4 regions of the Mesorhizobium sp. B2-1-1 genome follow, and region 3 is predicted to be linked to each of the others. Evidence: riboswitches for the same ligand, from Rfam matches in the RefSeq annotation. Region 3 holds a riboswitch; each other region holds the start of a gene.
The links. Region 3 has a riboswitch for cobalamin ahead of FJ972_RS15175 (DUF1636 family protein). Riboswitches for the same ligand answer to the same signal wherever they lie in the genome.
Positions count from the first base shown of each region.

Region 1 (3,201 bases), 1.1 Mb from region 3:
GCCAGCGTATCGGGCGTCACCTCGCCGCCCGGCTTCATGCCGTAGTACCAACCGGCGAAGAAGAAGTCGGGCTCGACAGCGACCAGGTTTTCCAGCGTCGGATATTTGGGCGCCAGTTCCGGGATCGAGCCTTGCTCGGCCTTAAATTCGGGGCCGACCTTGTACCATCCGGTGATGCCGGTCAGGCCGACGATCGACGGCTGCAGCTTCAGGGCGAAGGCCATCTCGGCCATGTTGAGATCGTGAATGACAGCGCGCTTTGGAGGCGCGTCGAAGGTCAGCGACTTGCCGCAGCTGTCGACCGTCACCGGAAAGGCGAAGGCCGTAGAGGCCAGCAGGGAGAAGGCAAGAGATACGGCAAGGCGTTTCACGGATGTTGCTCCTTCGTTGCACGGGAATTGGATCTGCGCTCACGAAGATGGCGCGGCACGGTTCGGAACCTCGAACACCATCAGCTCGCGGTCCTCCGTCGGGTGGCGCAACCTAAAGACGTCGACACCGAAGATCTCGCGGATCAGCTGCTGAGTGAGTGCTTCGCGTGGCGGCGCCAGCACATGCAACCGGCCATGGCTCATCACCGCGACCCTGGTGGCGAAAGGCGTCACCAGCGCCAGATCGTGCAGCACCGCGATCACGGTCATGCCGAGGCCTGCAACCAGTTCGAGCAACTCGCTGCGCGCCCGCGGGTCGAGATGGTTGGTCGGCTCGTCGAGGAACAGGATCTTCGGCTCCTGTGCGATGGCGCGGGCAAGCTGGGCGCGCTGGCGCTCGCCGCCCGACAGCGAGCCGATGGTGCGGCCAAGCAGCGGCAACAGCCCGGTCCGGCGCAGCGCCTCGACGACAATGTCGCGTTCCTCGCTCCTGTGCCTGCGGCCGGTATGCGGAACCCGGCCGAGCTCGACATAATCGATCACCGCCAGCCGTGGATCCGGTTGATCGGTCTGGCCGACGACGGCGATGTGCAGCGCCCGCTCGGCGGTCGAAATCCTGTCCAGCAGGCGCCCGGTGAGCTTCACTTCGCCCGAACTCGGCCGCAGCATGCCCGACAGCATGCGCAGCAATGTCGTCTTGCCGGCGCCGTTGGGACCGATGATGGCGAGACGGTCGCCCGCCGCCACCGAAAGGCTGACCGGATGCACCAGATGCAGGCCATCCGCCGCCGCGGCCAGGTCGCGGGCCTCGAGAAGCGGCGCGGTCATGGGCAATTCCTTGCAGGGCCTGCCGGAATACGGGCCAGCGTCTTGCTTGCCAATCCTGCCGGACGCTGGCCTGAATTCACCTCGGTGGCGATATCGCGGCAAAGCGTGCACACGATGATGCGATGCATGGGAATGCAGTGAATGCGATCGATGGAGCCGTCCAACTTCCGTCACTTTCAAAAATGGCGACGGAAGGAAGCTGGCTTGAACCGGTCGACAAGACCGAACCCCGCGTCTCCTCCCGGCACACCCCGTCCGGTCAACCCATGCAGATGGCAGGTCTCCTGGCTCGCGGGTCGTTGCGCCATCCTGCCTTCCCAGCCTTGCCGGCCAGTGGCTTCTCGGATTTTGCTAGCCGCTTACAGTTGCGGGGGCAGCCATGGCTTCGACCCGAAAATCGGGCCTCACCATGTTCCCTTTTCACCCCTCGCCTTGCGGCGCGGGGACCATCACGAGTCGCAGCCTAGGATGCAGGCAGCGTCGAGGCAAGGTCGATGCATGTTCTGTTATAACGATACAAACGTGTGGTCAATCACTATCGCGCGCCACCAGTTCCAGCGGCCAGACCTCGCGAATGATCTCTGGCCCTTTCGCGCCGGCGAAAGCCGGGAGCGAGGCGAGCAGGATTTCGCCGAGCCGCCGCCCCATCGGGTCAAGGCTCGGACGAAAGCCGGTCAGCGCCGGCGAGAAATAACGGCAGAGCGGCGTGTCGACGATGACGATCACCGCGACATCCTGCCCGGGCTTGATCCCCATTTCGGCGAGCGCTTTGCAGCCGCCGAGCGCCATCGAGTCGTTGTTGAAGATAATCGCGGTCGGCGGATCCTTCGACCGCATGACTTGCGGTGTCACCGCGTAGCCACCGGCTTCGTTGATAAAACCGTCCACAATCAGGCCGGGATCGACTTCGATGCCGTGCCGCCGCAGCGCCTTGCAATAACCCTCCAGAAACAGATAACCGAAATTCAGGTCAAGCGACGGCCGGATGGCGGCGATGCGGCGGTGGCCACGCGCAACCAGCCGGTCGACCGCATCGGCGCCCGCCTTCTCGAAATCCAGATCCAGAGAGGGATAGCTGTCGTCGCCGGACCGGCTTCGGCCGAGCGTCGCGAAGGGAAAGCCGGCCTTGCTCAGATAGTCGATGCGATCGTCCTCGCGCCGCGTCCAGGCCAGTACGACGGCATCGGCACGACGCGTCTCGACGACGCGGCGCAGCCGCTCCTGTTGATAATCCGCCGGCGCGCCCATGACGATGATCAGGTCCAGCCCGCACTCGGCCAATGTCGCTTGCAGTCCGGTGAGGAACGGAATGAAGAACGGCTCGCCATACTGCTGGTCGCCCGGATGCGGCTGCAGCATGAAAGCCACGGCATGGGTGGTGCCGCGGCGTAGGTTCCTGCCCGAGTGGTTCGGTGAATAATTGAGCTTCCGGGCCGCCTCGAGCACGCGCTGGCGTGTCTCGGCGTTCACGTCGGCGCGCCCGTTAAGCGCGCGCGAGACTGTACCGATCGAAATGTTCAGGTGCCGCGCAAGATCGTGAATGCTGGACGCCAAGACCTCCCCCTCCTGCTTCTGGCTAGCACCAGCCGGTCGTGCGGCCAAGGCGTTTCAGAGCCGACGGTACAAATCCGATTGACAATATATGCCATCGGGTGTGTCATCGTAAACGTTTACGGAAGTCATTTACGGACTGCCGTGGGTGCCAGCCAGGAGGGGTTGGCCGGAGGAGCGCTGGATGATGCACGTCGTCCTGGTCGGGTGCGGAGCCATGAGCAAAACCTGGCTCGAGGCCATCAGCCAATCCCCTGCCGTCAAGATCGTCGGTCTCGTCGACCTCGACGCCGACAGGGCGCGCCAGCGGGCACGCGAATACGACCTCGCTGGGGTCGCGATCGGGACCGATCTCGACGTCGTTCTCTCCCAGACCAGACCCGATGCGGTGTTCGACGTGGTCGTGCCTGCCGCCCGTCGCGCCGTGGCGAATTCGGCCTTTGCCCATGGC
Region 1 is NZ_CP083954.1:4,207,367-4,210,567, forward strand. It holds gene FJ972_RS20720 (ABC transporter substrate-binding protein) at 1-371, opposite strand, end outside; gene FJ972_RS20725 (ABC transporter ATP-binding protein) at 411-1,199, opposite strand; cobalamin riboswitch at 1,456-1,665, opposite strand; gene FJ972_RS20730 (LacI family DNA-binding transcriptional regulator) at 1,728-2,753, opposite strand; gene FJ972_RS20735 (Gfo/Idh/MocA family protein) at 2,935-3,201, shown strand, end outside.
Region 1: another riboswitch for cobalamin. It lies ahead of FJ972_RS20725 (ABC transporter ATP-binding protein); the one in region 3 lies ahead of FJ972_RS15175 (DUF1636 family protein).

Region 2 (3,201 bases), 2.7 Mb from region 3:
GGCGAAAGCGCTGCCCGACACCACCAGAACGGCGGCGGCAGCAAGGATGATCTTCTTCATTTCAAGTCTCCTGAATTTTCGAATTTCGCCAGGACGGCGGAAGGCCCGCCGTCAACTGGAGATCAGCTGTTAGTTGTTGCCGAAGAGGTTGCGATCGGCACCCTGAACAGGCGCTTGGGCAGACGGCGCCGACTTCTGGACCGAAGCCGTGTGCGCGTTGTCGACCGAGGTGACAGCAGGTTGGTTGGCGCCATTGGAGCCATAGTTGTCGCTGCCGGCGAAAGCGCTGCCCGACACGGCCAGGACGGCGGCGGCAGCAAGAACGATCTTCTTCATTTCAAGTCTCCTGAATTCTCAAATTTCGCCAGGACGGCGGAAGGCCCGCCGTCAACTGGAGATCGGCTGTTAGTTGTTGCCGAAGAGGTTGCGATCGGCACCCTGGACAGGCGTCTGGGCAGCCGGTTCCGACTTCTTGGTCGAAGCGGTGTACGAGCTGTCGACGGCGGTGGCCGCAGGGGCATTCGAACCATAATGGTCGCTACTAGCGAAGGCGCTGCCGGAAACAGCCAGAAGGGCGGCGGCAGTGAGAATGATCTTTTTCATTTTTTGATACTCCAGTATTTTTCCGTCCGTCTAGCGGCGTGTCTCGGGAGGAAATCGCGTCGTTCGGACAGCCCCGATGTGGGAAAGCCATACCGCCATTTCCAATCACGAAGTTTTTCCGTGTGGACCAAGTTTCCACCACTTGAAATTGTGCCAGGGCCTTCTACATTCGTTTTTTCCATTTGTTATCAAATAGTTATTCTAACAGACGGCGCGATCACCAACTGTGTCGAAGGCCCAGTGTTCACACCGTCCTGCACGCATCGTCAACAGAAACGAACCGTTCGGTTCGATTTTAGAGGGCGCTAATAGTCACTTTTCGAAACCGTTAACCTTTTTTGCCTCCGCCACGAGACGGAATCCGAGGCGGCGACCTGAGGCTTTCTGCCCCTGCAACGGCGGCCGCACCGTTTTCAGTGCGTGTCGCGCGGCATGGATGCGATGTCGTTTTCATGCCGACGACAAGCCGGCGATCATGGTTAGATCCTGCCATCTCAGGTGCCGCCGCGTGACGACGAGGCGGAGAATTGGGAAGCCGGTCAGAATCCGGCGCTGCCCCCGCAACGGTGGTGGAGTTCAGGTCGCAACGGGAGACCACTGGGCAAAGGCCTGGGAAGGTGTCGCGACAGTCCGCAAGGACAGCTCCAGAGCCCGGAAACCAGCCCGAGATGTTGGACTCGACTGATCGCGGCGGGCGGTCAAGAGGCGGATGGTGCATGTCCGGCGCAAGCCGGCGCGCGGCTTGATCCTTCCTCTCTCCCCTCCGTTCAGTCCTTCGATGCGAGGACAGGACTTCAATGCGAGGACAGGACATGGATGCGCGCAACGACATGCTGAAACGGCTGCAAGGCCGCAGGGACGGCTTCTCGCTCGAGCAGCCCTTCTATACCGATCCCGACTACTTCAAGCTCGACATGGAGCTGATCTGGTACCGCGACTGGCTGTTCATCGGCCATGATTGCGAACTGCCCCGGCCCGGCAGCTTCATCACCGTGCAGATCGGCGACTATCCTGTGGTGCTGGTGCGCGACCAGAAGGGCAACATCAACGCCTTCCACAATTCTTGCCGCCATCGCGGCAGCCGCGTCTGCAACACAGACAAGGGCACGGCGGCGAAGCTCGTCTGCCCCTACCATCAGTGGACCTATGAACTGGACGGCAGGCTGCTGTTCGCCAGGCAGATGGCCGAGGGTTTCGACAAGAGCCAGTTCGGCCTGAAGCCGGTCGCCTGCGAAAGCGTCGGCGGCTACATCTTCATTTGCCTCGCCGACGAGCCGGCGGATTTCGCGCCGATGCGGACGATGATCGAACCCTATTTGCTGCCGCATCGGCTGCGCGAAGCAAAGGTCGCCTTCGAGAGCACCATCGTCGAGAAGGGCAATTGGAAGCTGGTCTGGGAAAACAACCGCGAATGCTATCATTGCGCCGGCAACCATCCGGAGCTCTGCAAGACCTTCCCGGAGGCGCCGACCGTGACTGGCGTGCAAGACGCCGACAGCGACCCGGAGATGCTGTCGCACTGGGCCAAGTGCGAGGCGGCCGGCCTGCCGAGCAGGTTCCGCATCGACCCGGCCGGACAGTACCGTGCCACCCGCGCGCCGCTGCTGCGCGATGCCGTCAGTTATACGATGACGGGAAAACGCGCGGTCAAGAAGAACCTGTCCGACGGCGTTGCCACCGACCGCATCGGCTCCTTGCTGCTCTATCACTATCCGACGACCTGGAACCACATCCTTGGCGACCACGCCGTCACGTTCCGCGTGCTGCCGATCAGCGCCACCGAGACCGCGGTGACGACCAAATGGCTGGTTCACAAGGACGCGGTCGAGGGCGTCGACTACGACCTTGCCGAACTCACCCATGTCTGGACCGAGACCAACGGCCAGGATCGTCGCATCGTCGAGGAAAACGCCTTCGGCATCCTGTCGCCGGCCTATGAACCCGGCCCCTATTCCGAACTGCACGAAGGCGGCGTCATCCAGTTCGTCGACTGGTACGCGCGTTTCATCGGTCCGCGTCTCGCCGAAGACGGCCGGCCGGCCCTGCGCAGCGTTGCTTGAGAGGTAAGGGATGAATGCGATGACGGATCTCGGCCTCTATCGCCATCTCGATCAGATGGCGCCCTGGAACGACAGGCTCCAGGTGCTGGAAGTGATCGGCGTGAGCGACGAGGCGCCTGATGTAAAGACCTTCACCTTCCGCTCCGACAACCAGACCTGGTTCCGCTACAAGCCGGGCCAGTTCGTGACGCTGGAACTGCCGACAGCGGATGGGTTGCTGATGCGCACCTACACGCTGTCGTCTTCGCCTTCACGGCCATTCTCGATCGCGGTGACGGTGAAGGCGCAGGCCGGCAGCACCGGCACACGCTGGATGTTCGACCATTTGAGGCCTGGTTCGCACGTCAAGGCGTATGGGCCGGCCGGAGACTTTTCGCTGCACAGCCACCCGGCGGCCAAATATCTGTTCATCTCGGCCGGCTCCGGCGTGACGCCGATGATGTCGATGCTGCGCTGGCTGAACGACTGCGCGCCATGGACCGATGTCGGCTTCGTCAACTGCGCCCGCCGCCCCGAAGAGATCATCTTCCGCAAGGAG
Region 2 is NZ_CP083954.1:359,325-362,525, forward strand. It holds gene FJ972_RS01640 (DUF680 domain-containing protein) at 1-60, opposite strand, end outside; gene FJ972_RS01645 (DUF680 domain-containing protein) at 130-336, opposite strand; gene FJ972_RS01650 (DUF680 domain-containing protein) at 406-603, opposite strand; cobalamin riboswitch at 1,083-1,285, shown strand; gene FJ972_RS01655 (aromatic ring-hydroxylating oxygenase subunit alpha) at 1,416-2,663, shown strand; gene FJ972_RS01660 (hybrid-cluster NAD(P)-dependent oxidoreductase) at 2,683-3,201, shown strand, end outside.
Region 2: another riboswitch for cobalamin. It lies ahead of FJ972_RS01655 (aromatic ring-hydroxylating oxygenase subunit alpha); the one in region 3 lies ahead of FJ972_RS15175 (DUF1636 family protein).

Region 3 (3,201 bases):
GTTCATGCTGCGGCTTTCCGTTGGCGCCAATCCATTTTGATTACAGCACCAGACCCTATTGCGGAAGCGTGACAGTTTAACCGCTGAACCGTTTTAAGGGGCCTTTGCTGCAACGCGGCGAGGGTTAGCGCAGCGCTTCCGGCGAAGCAAGTCAAACCTTGTTCAAAACACTGGCCTGGACGGCATAAGGGAAGAAACTGGTCCGATCCGCTCCTGTTTGATTTCCTTCGCTTTTTACTCCACTTTTCTCTCCTGACAGAGTTGCCGCCAAAACCCTGCTAGCATGGCCGGAATCAACTGTCCGAACGACGCTCAACAAGCCATCAGAGTCGCATCCGAATGAAGGAAAAGATCTCGCTTGCCACGGCCCGGCGTATCGCGCTCGCCGCCCAAGGGTTCACTGATCCCCGCCCCGCCGGCACGCCCGACCGACGCCACTTCGCCCGCGTGCTCTCGCGTACCGGCCTGCTGCAGATCGATTCCGTCAGCGCGGTGGTGCGCGCTCATTACATGCCGCTCTATTCGCGCCTTGGTCCCTACCCGTTCGCCTTGCTCGACAACGCCGCCGTCACGCGCAAGCGCACGGTTTTCGAATACTGGGCGCACGAGGCTTCCTTCCTGCCGGTCGAGACCTATCCGTTGATGCGTTGGCGCATGCAGCGCGCCGAGCGTGGCGATGAAATGTATCTGGGCCTGGCCAAATGGGGCCGCGAGCACGCCGCCTATATAGAAGAGATCTACCGCGAGGTCGCGGAGCGCGGCCCGATCGCCGCCTCCGCGCTCGAAGGCCAGAAAGGATCCGGCGGCTGGTGGGGCTGGAGCCACGCCAAGCATGCCTTCGAATGGCTGTTCTGGGCAGGACGCATCACCACCGCGCACCGCCGTGGCTTCGAACGCTTCTATGATTTGCCCGAGCGCGTACTGCCGCAGGCGATCCTCGATCTGCCGGTGCCGTCTGCCGAGGATGCGCATCGGGAATTGCTGCGGATATCCGCCCGCGCTCATGGCGTCGCGACAGCAAGCGACCTGCGCGACTATTTCCGCCTGTCGCCGGCCGACATGAAGGGCCGGCTGGAGGAGCTGGTTGAAACAGGCGAGCTGGTGCCGATGCGTGTCGAGGGCTGGAACAAACCGGCTTACCTCCATAAGGAGGCCCGTATTCCACGAAAAATCGAGGCCCGCGCCTTGCTGGCGCCGTTCGATCCGGTCGTTTTCGAGCGCTCGCGCACGGAGCGGCTGTTCGATTTCCACTACCGCATAGAAATCTACACCCCTGCCGAAAAGCGGCAATACGGCTATTACGTCCTGCCGTTCCTGCTCGGCGATAGGATCGTGGCGCGCGTCGACCTCAAGGCCGACCGGCCGGCCAGCGTGCTACGCGTCCACGCGGCCTATGCCGAGCCCAGCGCGCCGCCTGAAACCGCCGCGCAACTCTTCCAGGAATTGACGCAGATGCAGCGCTGGCTCGGCCTCGAACGGATCGAGGTTACGCCCGCCGGCGACCTTGGGCAACCGCTCGCCGACATTGCCGTGTCGTAGACGCGCGTTGACACCGCCGCCTGCAAGAGCCTAAATCCCATCCAGACGGTCTCCTCTCGGCAAAGGGAGGAGCCAAGAGGGAATGCGGTGCGAAATCTCGATTTCAAATCCGCGGCTGTCCCCGCAACTGTAAGCGACGAGCCAAGGCCGAAAACCACTGGGACGGTCCCGGGAAGGCGGCACGAAGGCGATGACCCGCGAGCCAGGAGACCTGCCGTCTGAGACATAAGAATCCGATCGCCCGGCGGGTTTTCCGGGCAAGGAGCCCGATTTGGAACGCGACAGCAGTTTCCCGGCTGAAACAGCGGACATTTTGTCTTGCGATAGCGACTTGTCTGGCGATAGCGACGCCTTGGCCGGCGTCACTGTCATCGTCTGCGCTTCCTGCCGCGACGAGACCGGTTCCGATGCCCATCCCCGCGCCGGGGAAGTTTTGGCTCAAGATACGCGCCAAGCCGCAACGGCCGACAATGTCCGCGTCCGCACCGTCGAATGCCTCGGCAACTGCAAGCGCCGCCTCAGTGCCGCGATTCTTCGTGACGGCTGCTGGAGTTATGTCTTCGGCGACCTGAACATCGCCAGCGGCGCCGATCTCGTCACCGGCGCGAAACTCTTCGCCGCTTCGACCGACGGCCTCATTCCGTGGCGTGGTCGCCCGGATTCCCTCAAGCGCGGCCTCGTCGCCCGCATTCCTCCCCTCGACATGCTGAAGGACTGATCATGACCGCCGCAGTTTCCGCCGCCACTCTCTCCCGCGTCCCCTGTACCGTCGTCACCGGCTTCCTGGGTGCCGGCAAGACCACGCTGGTCCGCCATCTCCTGGAAAACGCGGGCGGCAAGCGTATCGCCATCATCGTCAACGAATTCGGCGACATCGGCATTGACGGCGAGATCCTCAAGGGCTGCGGCATCGACACCTGCCCGGAGGAAAACATCGTCGAACTGGCCAATGGCTGCATCTGCTGCACCGTCGCCGACGATTTCGTCCCGGCGCTCGACCAGATCCTGTCGCTGACGCCGAAGGTCGACCACATCCTGATCGAAACCTCGGGTTTGGCTCTGCCCAAGCCGCTGGTCCAGGCCTTCCAGTGGCCGACGGTGAAGAGCCGGGTGACAGTCGACGGCGTGATCGCCGTGGTCGACGGTCCGGCATTGGCCGAGGGGCGCGTCGCCAACGACATGGACGCCCTGCAGGCGCAACGCGCGCAGGACCAGACACTGGACCACGACGACCCCGTCGAGGAGGTGTTCGAGGACCAGATCGCCTGCGCCGACCTCATCATCCTGTCGAAGAGCGACCTGATGGATGCCGCAGGTTCGGCTCGCGCCAACGCCATCATTGGCGAACACTCCGCCCGCGCCGTGAAGGTCGTGCCGACGGCTCACGGCAAGGTTGATCCGTCCGTGCTGCTCGGGCTAGGCCTCGCCGTCGAGGACGACATCGAGAACCGCAAGTCCCATCATGACGGCGCTTTCGACCACGAGCACGACGACTTCGATACGTTCATCGTCGACATCCCCTCGATCGCCAACCCGGACGACTTGGCAAAGCGCGTCGCCACCGCCGCCGAACAGGAAAACGTGCTGCGGGTGAAAGGCTTCGTCGAGGTCGGCGGCAAGCCGATGCGGCTTTTGCTCCAGGCCGTTGGTCCGCGCGTCAAT
Region 3 is NZ_CP083954.1:3,095,650-3,098,850, reverse strand. It holds gene FJ972_RS15185 (NADH-quinone oxidoreductase subunit A) at 1-6, opposite strand, end outside; gene FJ972_RS15180 (winged helix-turn-helix domain-containing protein) at 340-1,539, shown strand; cobalamin riboswitch at 1,569-1,773, shown strand; gene FJ972_RS15175 (DUF1636 family protein) at 1,811-2,257, shown strand; gene cobW (cobalamin biosynthesis protein CobW) at 2,260-3,201, shown strand, end outside.

Region 4 (3,201 bases), 1.5 Mb from region 3:
TGCGCTCTATCATCATTTCGGGGACAAGAAGGGGCTTTTGCAGGCGGTTATCGCCGAGATAGACGCCGAGATGGCGGCACGGGTGAATGAGGTTGCAGCGAAAGCACCGACCCGCTGGCAAAGCTTCGTCGACGAATGCACGAGCTACATCGAAATGGCGCTGGAGCCGGAAATCCAGCGCATCATGTTTCGGGACGGTCCGGCCGTGCTGGGGGATCCCGCGCAATGGCCGAACGCCAATGCCTGCGTCGCGTCGATGACCGATCACCTGACGACGCTGCAGGGCGACGGGGTAGTTGTCCCGGGCGTAGACCCCGAGACCGCGGCACGGCTGATCAACGGGGCGAGCAGCCAGGCGGCGCAGCGGATCGCCAATTCGAACGACCCGGAAGCGACATCAAAGACCGTGGTGGCGGCATTCAAGCAACTGCTCGAAGGATTGTTGAGGAATGATGCCGGAGCCGCCTGACGACGGCAGGCCGCCGGCAGCTCTGGGCATGCCGTATCCGCAATCAAATCAAGGGTTTGTCAGACTTTTCGCATGTTGCCGCCTTGAGGCGTGCGATCGTTGATTTGAGCGGAACTTCGCCCTGTCCGCAAAACGTCTCGCTCATGATCAGCTCGGGCAGCGGCAGCCGCCGCCCCCAGCCATGTGTTTCGAGGTCCGGTTTCGGCGCGAACTCCGAGACACGGCCGACACAGAGATAGGCCACCGGCGTCACATGCTCGGGAATCGACAGAAGGCCTTTCAACGCCTGCGCCTCGATAATGCTGACCCAGCCAACGCCGACGCCTTCGGCGCGCGCCGCCAGCCAGAAATTCTGCACCGCGCAGACCGTGCTGTAGAGATCCATCTCGGGATTGTGCCAGCGTCCCAGCGGCGAACCCTGTGAGCGTCGGCGGTCGCAGGTGATACAGATATTGAGCGCGCTTTCGCAGATGCCTTCCAGCTTGAGCTTGCGGTAGAGCGCCCGCCGCTCTTCCTCGATCGCCGGCAATTCCTGCTCGCGCGCCGCGAGGAACAGGTCGCGCACCTGTTCCCGTCGTTCGGTGCCACGAATGACGATGAAATTCCATGGCTGCATGAAGCCGACCGATGGCGCGTGATGGGCGGCAAGCAGCAGCCGCGCCAAGACCTCGTCGTCGACGGCCTCTGATGTAAAATGGCTGCGGACATCGCGCCGCGTGAACATGGCGCGGTAGACCGCATCGCGCGCCATCTGGTCGAATCCGTCACCCACGGGGATGGTCATATTGTCCGGCATCGCTTGTCCCCTTGCGATTGCAATCAACTGCCGTCCGCCTGACCATGCGGATGACGATGCCTGCCAGGCCGGTCTTCTGGCTCGGGATCAACCCTCATCCGGCGCCTTCCCGTCCTCGACAGTGGCATTTACCGGCGCGGTCCCCCTTACAGCGTTGGGCACGCCACGGTATCAAACCGTGTTCCCGATTCTCCCGCTCGCGGCGGGCACCAGGCAGTGGCCGGGACTTTACGACGAAGCCCCTGCGCCGCCAATCCCCGCGGCGACGCGAATGGACGCAGGCGCGATTTTCCCCAGCCATCAGGCCGCAACGCATGGCCATCGCCGCGCCGGGGCACTAGATAGGGGGCATGGCCACTCGTCTCTACACCCATCCGATCTTCCTTGAGCACATCACGCCGCCCGGCCATCCGGAGCGGCCGGACCGCTTGCGCGCCATCGAGCGCGTGCTCGACGACGAGGCTTTTGCCGCGCTCGACCGCCTCGAGGCGCCGGAAGGCGACGAGGCCACCATTCTCTACGCGCATCCCGAGGATTTCGTCGAGCGGGTACGCGCCGCCATTCCCGAGACGGGCATCGCCCGCATCGATGCCGACACAACGGCCAGCCCGAAGAGCTGGCAGGCGGCGATCACCGCGATCGGAGCCGCCAACGCCGCCGTCGACGACGTCTTTGCCGGCAGGGCAGACAACGTTTTCGTCGCCGCCCGGCCGCCCGGCCATCATGCCGAGAAAGCGACCGCGATGGGCTTCTGCCTGTTCAACACGGCGGCCATCGCCGCACGTTATGCACAGCACAAACACGATATCGAACGTGTCGCCATCGTCGACTGGGACGTGCATCACGGCAACGGCACGCAGGATATTTTCTGGGACGATCCGTCCGTGCTTTATTGCTCGACGCACCAGATGCCGCTCTACCCGGGCACCGGAGCAAAGAACGAAACCGGCGCCGGCAACATCGTCAACGCGCCGCTTGCGCCGCAGACCGGCAGCGAGGCGTTCCGCGATGCCTTCCTGTCGCGCGTGCTGCCCTCGCTCGACAATTTTGCACCCAACCTGATCATCATTTCGGCCGGCTTCGATGCGCATCATCGCGACCCGCTGGCCGAGATCAACCTGACCGAGGATGATTTCGACTGGGCGACCGGCCAACTCATGCAGCGCGCGGCGCGCCACAGCGGCAACCGGCTCGTCAGCCTGCTCGAGGGCGGCTACGATCTGCAAGGATTGGCATTTTCGGTCGCCGCCCATGTCGGGCGACTGATGAAAGGATGAATGATGGCTGGTGAAACCAACGAAGACGTCAAGGCGATGAGCTTCGAACAGGCTCTCGACGCGCTGGAGAAGATCGTCGATGATCTGGAGCGTGGCGATGTGCCGCTCGACCAGTCGATCAGGATCTACGAGCGCGGCGAGGCGCTGAAGGTGCATTGCGACCGGCTGCTCAAGGCGGCCGAGGACAAGGTGGAGAAGATCAGGCTGTCCCGCGACGGCAAGCCGGTCGGGACGGAGCCGCTGGACGCGGATTGAGGCACGCAGCCGTCTCTCTGGTTTTTGACACGATCATGATTGAGGATAGAACGCGTCCCGATTGAAACGGCTCCAGGACAAGAGGAGATACGGAAGCGATGTGCAGAAACATCAAGACCCTGTTCAATTTTGATCCGCCGGCGACCAACGACGAGGTGCGCGATGCAGCCCTTCAATTCGTTCGCAAGCTGAGCGGAACGACGCGGCCTTCGAAGCAGAACCAGCACGCATTCGACCATGCCGTCGAGGCCATCGCGGCGTCGGCGCGCGAGCTTCTCGATTCGCTTGAAACCAACCAGCATCCGCGCAATCGCGAGGAGGTTGCGGCCAAGCTGCGGGCGAAGGCGGCGATCCGCTTTGCCTGATCTGGCCAAAGCAGCCATCGGCCGCTGACAAGGAGAGTT
Region 4 is NZ_CP083954.1:4,620,238-4,623,438, reverse strand. It holds gene FJ972_RS22750 (TetR/AcrR family transcriptional regulator) at 1-469, shown strand, start outside; gene bluB (5,6-dimethylbenzimidazole synthase) at 513-1,265, opposite strand; cobalamin riboswitch at 1,314-1,494, opposite strand; gene FJ972_RS22740 (histone deacetylase family protein) at 1,616-2,542, shown strand; gene FJ972_RS22735 (exodeoxyribonuclease VII small subunit) at 2,546-2,797, shown strand; gene FJ972_RS22730 (DUF2277 domain-containing protein) at 2,896-3,162, shown strand.
Region 4: another riboswitch for cobalamin. It lies ahead of bluB (5,6-dimethylbenzimidazole synthase); the one in region 3 lies ahead of FJ972_RS15175 (DUF1636 family protein).